DNA from 3 places in the Robertmurraya sp. DFI.2.37 genome. Region 3 is predicted to be linked to each of the others. Evidence: a T-box and tRNA genes for the amino acid it is inferred to sense, from the RefSeq annotation. Region 3 holds a T-box; the other regions hold tRNA genes.
What was found. The T-box of region 3 lies ahead of argS (arginine--tRNA ligase). A T-box ahead of a tRNA ligase gene usually reads a tRNA of that ligase, here a tRNA-Arg.

Region 1 (2,277 bases), on a different contig from region 3:
TCTCCGTGTTGCCACGGTTATGATTTCGAGCCCTGTTTCATAAAGTTCCTTTGGAAAAATCGATAATGGCTCCACAATGACGATAACACTTGCTTTTGCACACTTATACGGGTCCAACCCAAGATCGCCAACTCCCCTTGAAATGACGACTCTTATATAAGCATCTTCAACCTTATTCTTTTCAACTGTATTCGCAATGATTTCTGTTAATTCATCCTCCGTATAAGGAATGGTCAGCAGAATCGACTTTGCAGAATTGTATAAGCGCTTCATATGCTCTTTCATCCTAAAAATATTGCCACTATATACTCGAATTCCTTCGAATACCCCATCCCCATAGAGGAAACCATGGTCATAAACAGATACCTTGGCATTTTCTTTCGTGACATATTGATCATTTAAAAAAATCCATTGTTCTGACACGAAACCACCTCTTCGCTTTAATATAAAACCGCTTTAAACGACTGAAATTTAATGTTAAAAAAAGATATATCTTAAGATTCAAAAAATTTTCAGCAGCCTACGTTTTTTAGCTAATTCATTTCTCCGTGAATATTTATTTGAGGACTATCTTACTCGCATTTTCTGCCTTCGTCAACAGTATTTTTGTGAATTGTGCGATTATTTATATTTATCTGTCTAATTGGATACGCTTACATTATTGATGCAACGATATTCCTAACTAAGAAAATTTTTATATTTTTTTGATAATTTAAATTGGAGCTTTTCGCTAAGAAAAGGGCATATTTTTATAATGTGATTATAATAGAAGAAAGTTGGATTTCATGTCAGAAAATCTAACATGAAAGAAAGCGCTTTAAAAAATACTGGGGTTTAATGAAATTGAATAAAAGTTATATTATTAGTTTTTAATATTTATCGATGTTGATTTTTGGCTCATTTTATCAACACAGTTTAGCAAAGTCTGAAAATAAAAAACGTTAAGTCACATGCAATGCGACTTAACGAATATGTACATAATTGGTGTGTATTAATGGCGTCCCAGGAGAGATTCGAACTCCCGACCGACGGCTTAGAAGGCCGTTGCTCTATCCAGCTGAGCTACTGGGACAAATCATATAATCATTATTTTTGTTCACTCGAAAAAATTCGTTCTCCATACCAAAAGCGTGGCTTCTTTTTTCAAGGACATTTTTTATTATATTGTGCTAATAATTAAAAGTCAACAGGAAAATTAAGTTTTTTTACGTTTTCTTTTGATGGAATGGGGGAAAACGCTCTCCCCCATAAGTTGTATAGCTCTAACTTTTCATATTTTAGCGTGCAAGCACGGATCTTTAATAATATATTAGCGATAATTTTGTTATAGCAGCGAAATTTGAAATTTACTGACGATATTACAATTATATTCGCAAATACTAGATAACACCCATTAACGCTCAAACAAAAAACTTTGACGCAAGTCCGTCATTTCTCCTGAATCATAGTCATACACATGAACATCAACTGTTGTACCTTGAATGTTCAGAATCACATAAGTTCTCTCTCTTCTTCCCCTCGGAAGCCGGAGACTGCCAGGATTAATAAATAACTTATTTCGCACCATTTCGGCTCCTAGGAGATGGGAGTGACCAAAACAAACTATATCCGCATTTACTTCTTCAGCACGATATTGGAGCTGTATGAGCGATGACTTTACAGAAAATAAATGGCCGTGTGCAACGAAAAAACGATATCCATCAAGTTCCTTTATTAGTTCTTTTTCAAAGTCATTGCCAAAGTCGCAATTTCCCCTTACTACATGAAAACCTTGAAGCTCCTTATCCTGCTTTGAGAGCTCAGAATCCCCACAGTGAATCATTAAGTCCATGTCTTTTTCATGCCTAGCTTTCAATTCAGTCAACTCGATTCGCTGACCGTGGCTATCACTAACGATTAACACTTTTGCCATATTCCCGCACCTTCTATATCATGCATTAAATTTCCCTGATTGGATGATTTCTTCTAATTTTTTCAGCGCATTGGCCCGATGGCTGATTTGATTTTTTTCTCTTGGTTCAAGCTCCGCCATCGCTTTTCCTAATTCATTAACAAAAAATATCGGATCATAGCCAAAGCCATTGACTCCTCTTCTAGTTCGCAAAATCACGCCTTCACAAGTGCCGTTTACTGTAAATGACTTGCCGTCTGGCTCTGCAACCGCTAAAGCGCAATAAAATCTCGCTGTCCTTTCCTCATCCTGAACTTCCTTTAGTTGCTCTAGTACTTTGTCAATATTCGCTTCATCATCTTTTGCCAAACCGGCGTAGCGTGCAG
Region 2 (2,277 bases), on a different contig from region 3:
ATTAATAAAACTCGAATGAAATTAATTGCCATGGTTGCACTTCCTCCTAAATTGGGATCCAACTAGAGTTCGTTCATTTTTTAATTGTGTACTTCAAGTTAAAAACGAAATTTTGGCATTTAAAAATGTAAATAAAAACGATTTTATATTAGCAGCTGTAATGACAAAAACGATTCAATAGCAAAGTGATTAATAAAGAAATTATATTTTCCTCGTTAAGGATAAAATTCCCTGACGTAAGCACTAATATGTAGGTGATTTGTAACTTTAAATTTTTCATTATGTACATATGCTTTGGTAGCAATACTTGATAACATTAATGATACTTTTAGCGACTATAATGATTCTCGCTGCCAGCGGCGGTAAGCAAGAAGCTAAACAAAATGAATCCAGCAGGAAAATGGATAATAAAACAGGGAGAAACGAAAAGGTAGAAGTAGATAAAAATTTAGGTAACATTACCTGAGTCATTCTTTGGTTATATCCATATTCTGGATAAAAAGAAACAAATGATTCTTTTAATCTAAAACCGATCAAAAAAAGAAACTCAGTGAAATCATAGGAAAAATAAAAATTGAGAAACCAATTGATATTGAAATAATGAGAGAAGTAGCACAAAAAGATGTTGCTGAGAAATTCTATAGAGAGGACATTTTAGGAGATAATGAATAAGTTTCTTGTTGACACAAATATATTAATTAGAATCCTCACAAAAGATAATGAAAAAAATTTTCAAGCAATACAGAACTTAATTAAAAGATTAGAAACGAATCAAACAGAACTAATTATATCAACAATAGTTATCGCAGAATGTTATTGGCCGTTAAAGTCATTCTACAAGTTAGATAAACATTTGATAAGCGAATATTTGTTAGAAATTTTAGACGCAGAAATAATGGAAGTAGAAGAAAGTATTTCAATTTAAGCATTAAAAGTTTTTGCAGAAAAAAACGTTGATTTTGCCGACGCATTACTAAGTGTAAAATCAAAAGAAAATCTCCCTGTACTTACATGGGATAAAAAAGATTTCAAAAAATTAGAATGCGAATATTAATCATCTGAGCAACTAATTGAAACCTAAAAATCAAATGCGAAAAATGCAAAATAGAATCAAAAACTTCAGTTTCATCAGGATTTTGAGAAAAATAAAAAACGTCAATCCCTTGATACAATTGGGGTTGGCGTTTTTCGTTAAAACACTTTAAAACATACAGGACGTCCCAGGAGGGATTCGAACCCCCGACCTACAGTTTAGGAAACTGTTGCTCTATCCTGCTGAGCTACTGGGACATATTGAAATAATATTTATGATAATTTACTCACACAAAAGGAAACTGTCGTCCTGATTTCAGAAAGCACACTCAAGGAGCGACTCAATCAGTACGCTGTAGAAAAATCAAAGAAGCGGACTCGAACGTGCTCTATCCTGCTGAGCTACTGGGACATATTGAAATAATATTTATGATAATTTACTCACACAAAAGGAAGCTGTCGTCCTGATTTCAGAAAGCACACTCAAGGAGAGGCTCAATCAGTACGCTGTAGAAAAATCAGAGAAGCGGACTCGAACGTGCTCTATCCTGCTGAGCTACTGGGACATATTGAAATAATATTTATGATAATTTACTCACACAAAAGGAAACTGTCGTCCTGATTTCAGAAAGCACACTCAAGGAGCGACTCAATCAGTACGCTGTAGAAAAATCAAAGAAGCGGACTCGAACGTGCTCTATCCTGCTGAGCTACTGGGACATATTGAAATAATATTTATGATAATTTACTCACACAAAAGGAAGCTGTCGTCCTGATTTCAGAAAGCACACTCAAGGAGAGGCTCAATCAGTACGCTGTAGAAAAATCAGAGAAGCGGACTCGAACGTGCTCTATCCTGCTGAGCTACTTGGACATAATTAATTGCACACGTGAAAGGAAATGCTCCAGAAGCTGTTCGTTATGTGAAATGTTGTCCACGAATTTTCCTTTAAACATCGCTGTGTTTTTCCAATAATCAGCATTAACTATTATAAGTTATTCTCAGAAAAGGTCAAGTAGTACGAAGAGGACTTAAATGGCTGAGTTGAAACTTTCATTAGTAGGAAGCGTCTAATTAATAAGTATTATTTTTAGCTTGAAATTAAAGAAATTTATAAATATGAGCTCTAAAGTACAAGGTTATTTGGACAATAAACAAGGGTAAGAGAAGAGCAGCTAGAGGTTTTAACTACATTAATACATTGTTAATTTTCTCCTTTTAAGAGGAATTTTGCAGAATCATAT
Region 3 (2,277 bases):
TGACTGGTCTCTTCAACAATACATTAGCCATTACCAAAAGCTCTATCAATATATAAAAGCTAATGATCTCGAAACAGAGGGGAAAATGTACGAGGTTTCGATTCCGATCAATTATAGCGCCATAAGAGAAGACTGCTTTATTACAGAAATCAGGATAAAAATAAGATAATTATTTTCCTGCTTTATCTTTACACATAAAGTGTATTTTTTTCAAATTACAGCACTTGACCCTATAGCTACTATAGGGTTTAAAATGCGTTACATAGAAGTGTATGCTGAGATGAAAGGAAGGATGAGAAATGGCTATTGTAATGAGATGTTTTAGGTAACAACGCGCACAAACCTTATTAAACTAAGGTTGATAAACAAAATAAACGAGAGCTTAAAAAAGGAGAGATTTTTGAAGATGAGAACCCCAATACAAGAACCTATTTGGTATTCCTATCCGGGCATGATTGCTGTAGTTACAGCTCGATATAATGGGAAACAGAACGTCATGGCTTCTGGCTGGCATACCTATATCGGATCGAATCCAGGTATGTATGGAATTTCATTGCAAAAAAAAGCATATACGTACCATATGATTGAGAAAAGTGGCGTGTTTGGTGTTCATTTTTTACCAGCAAATTGTTCTGAGTTTATCCAAGCGGTTGGTACGTGCAGCGGCTCAGAAATTGATAAATTTCAAACATTTAATATCCCCTACGAGAACGGTTTAAAAGCAGATATTCCGGTTTTGACGGATGCCTATTTTGCCTATGAATGTGAAGTGAAAAGTATCACAACGATTGCCGATCAGGAATGGATAGTTGGAGAGATCGTGCAACGTTATCAAGATAAAGAATTGTTTTTAGATGACGGACTACCTAACTTAGCTAAGCTTGCGATCCCGATTCATATTGGCCGATCCACATATCGAATTTTAGATGATAAAGCGCCTGAAAAAATCCATACATTTAATTGAAGTAAGGGGAAGTCAAGCTGAAAAGGAATGATTTAAAGGCCGGATTTGAAAAATGATATTGAAAATTCGAAAAGAATGGATATAATAGTAACAATACTTATAAATGGTCGATGACAAAGAGAGTAGTTATTTGTGAAAGTAAGAGCGAGTTAGGGATGGTGGAAGCCTAATGCGGAGCAAATGATGAAGCGCACTTTGGAGATTCCTTCCTGAACGTAAAAGTAGGGAAAGGACGGGGACAGCCCCGTTATCAAGTGGAAGTGGTTTTTAGATTTCTAAAAACAATTAGAGTGGTACCACGGGATTATAATACTCTCGTCTCTTTTTTAAAGAGGCGGGAGTTTTTTTATGGAGGGAATAAAATGAACTTTAAACATGATTTCGTTGAATGTTTATATCCAGCTTTGAATGGTCAATTGGAACAAAAGCAAATCGTGAAAATGATTGAGAAACCGAAGTTTGAACAGCAGGGCGATATGGCCTTTCCTTGCTTTGAATTAGCAAAAATATATCGTAGGTCTCCGAACGATATTGCACTTGCCATCGTAGAAAAGATAAATTCACCTATTTTCGAAAAGGTGGAAGCAGTTGGAGGATATGTAAATGTCTTTTTAAATCGAAAGGATGTTTCAAGTAAGGTTGTGAAGGAAGTTCTATTGCAGAAAGAACAATATGGGAAACTCGATTTAGGAAAGAACGAAGTGATTACAATTGATTTTTCCTCACCTAATATTGCTAAGCCGTTTTCCATGGGGCATTTACGCTCGACTGTTATTGGACATTCATTAGCGTTAATTGCTGAAAAATATGGTTATTCTCCGATCCGAATTAATCATTTGGGTGATTGGGGGACACAGTTTGGCAAGTTAATCGTCGCCTATAAAATGTGGGGCGATGAGAAGAAAGTGAAGGAAGCCCCGATTAAAGAGCTATTGACGCTATATGTGAAATTTCATGAAGAAGCCGAAAAAACTCCTGAACTAAATGATGAGGGAAGAGCGTGGTTCAAAAGGTTAGAGAATGGGGATGAAGAAGCACGTCATTTATGGAAATGGTTCAGAGAGGAATCATTAAAGGAGTTCTCAAAAATATATGAATTACTAGGAATTCACTTTGATTCCTATCATGGAGAAGCATTTTACAATGACAAGATGGAGCTAGTCGTGCAAATGATTGAGGACAGGAGGCTTTTAGAAGAATCACAAGGAGCGATGGTTGTTCAGCTAAGCACGGAAGAGTTGCCGCCGTGTCTAATTACGAAAAAGGATGGGACGACTCTTTATGCGACCCGCGATCTAGCGGCAGCTCTCTAC

Region 1: it encodes a tRNA-Arg, which carries the amino acid that the T-box ahead of argS (arginine--tRNA ligase) is inferred to sense. The anticodon was not compared.
Region 2: it encodes a tRNA-Arg, which carries the amino acid that the T-box ahead of argS (arginine--tRNA ligase) is inferred to sense. The anticodon was not compared.

Annotation. Positions count from the first base shown of each region.
Region 1 is NZ_JARGEJ010000002.1:103,688-105,964, forward strand. Features, by position in the region: gene ilvE (branched-chain-amino-acid transaminase) at 1-423, opposite strand, end outside; tRNA gene PZE06_RS01875 (tRNA-Arg) at 996-1,072, opposite strand; gene PZE06_RS01880 (metallophosphoesterase) at 1,394-1,912, opposite strand; gene PZE06_RS01885 (XTP/dITP diphosphatase) at 1,931-2,277, opposite strand, start outside.
Region 2 is NZ_JARGEJ010000027.1:39,152-41,428, forward strand. Features, by position in the region: gene PZE06_RS14900 (hypothetical protein) at 1-32, opposite strand, end outside; gene PZE06_RS14905 (hypothetical protein) at 308-466, shown strand; gene PZE06_RS14910 (PIN domain-containing protein) at 665-925, shown strand; tRNA gene PZE06_RS14915 (tRNA-Arg) at 1,217-1,290, opposite strand.
Region 3 is NZ_JARGEJ010000020.1:55,100-57,376, forward strand. Features, by position in the region: gene PZE06_RS12670 (GyrI-like domain-containing protein) at 1-169, shown strand, start outside; gene PZE06_RS12675 (flavin reductase family protein) at 407-964, shown strand; T-box leader at 1,066-1,290, shown strand; gene argS (arginine--tRNA ligase) at 1,327-2,277, shown strand, end outside.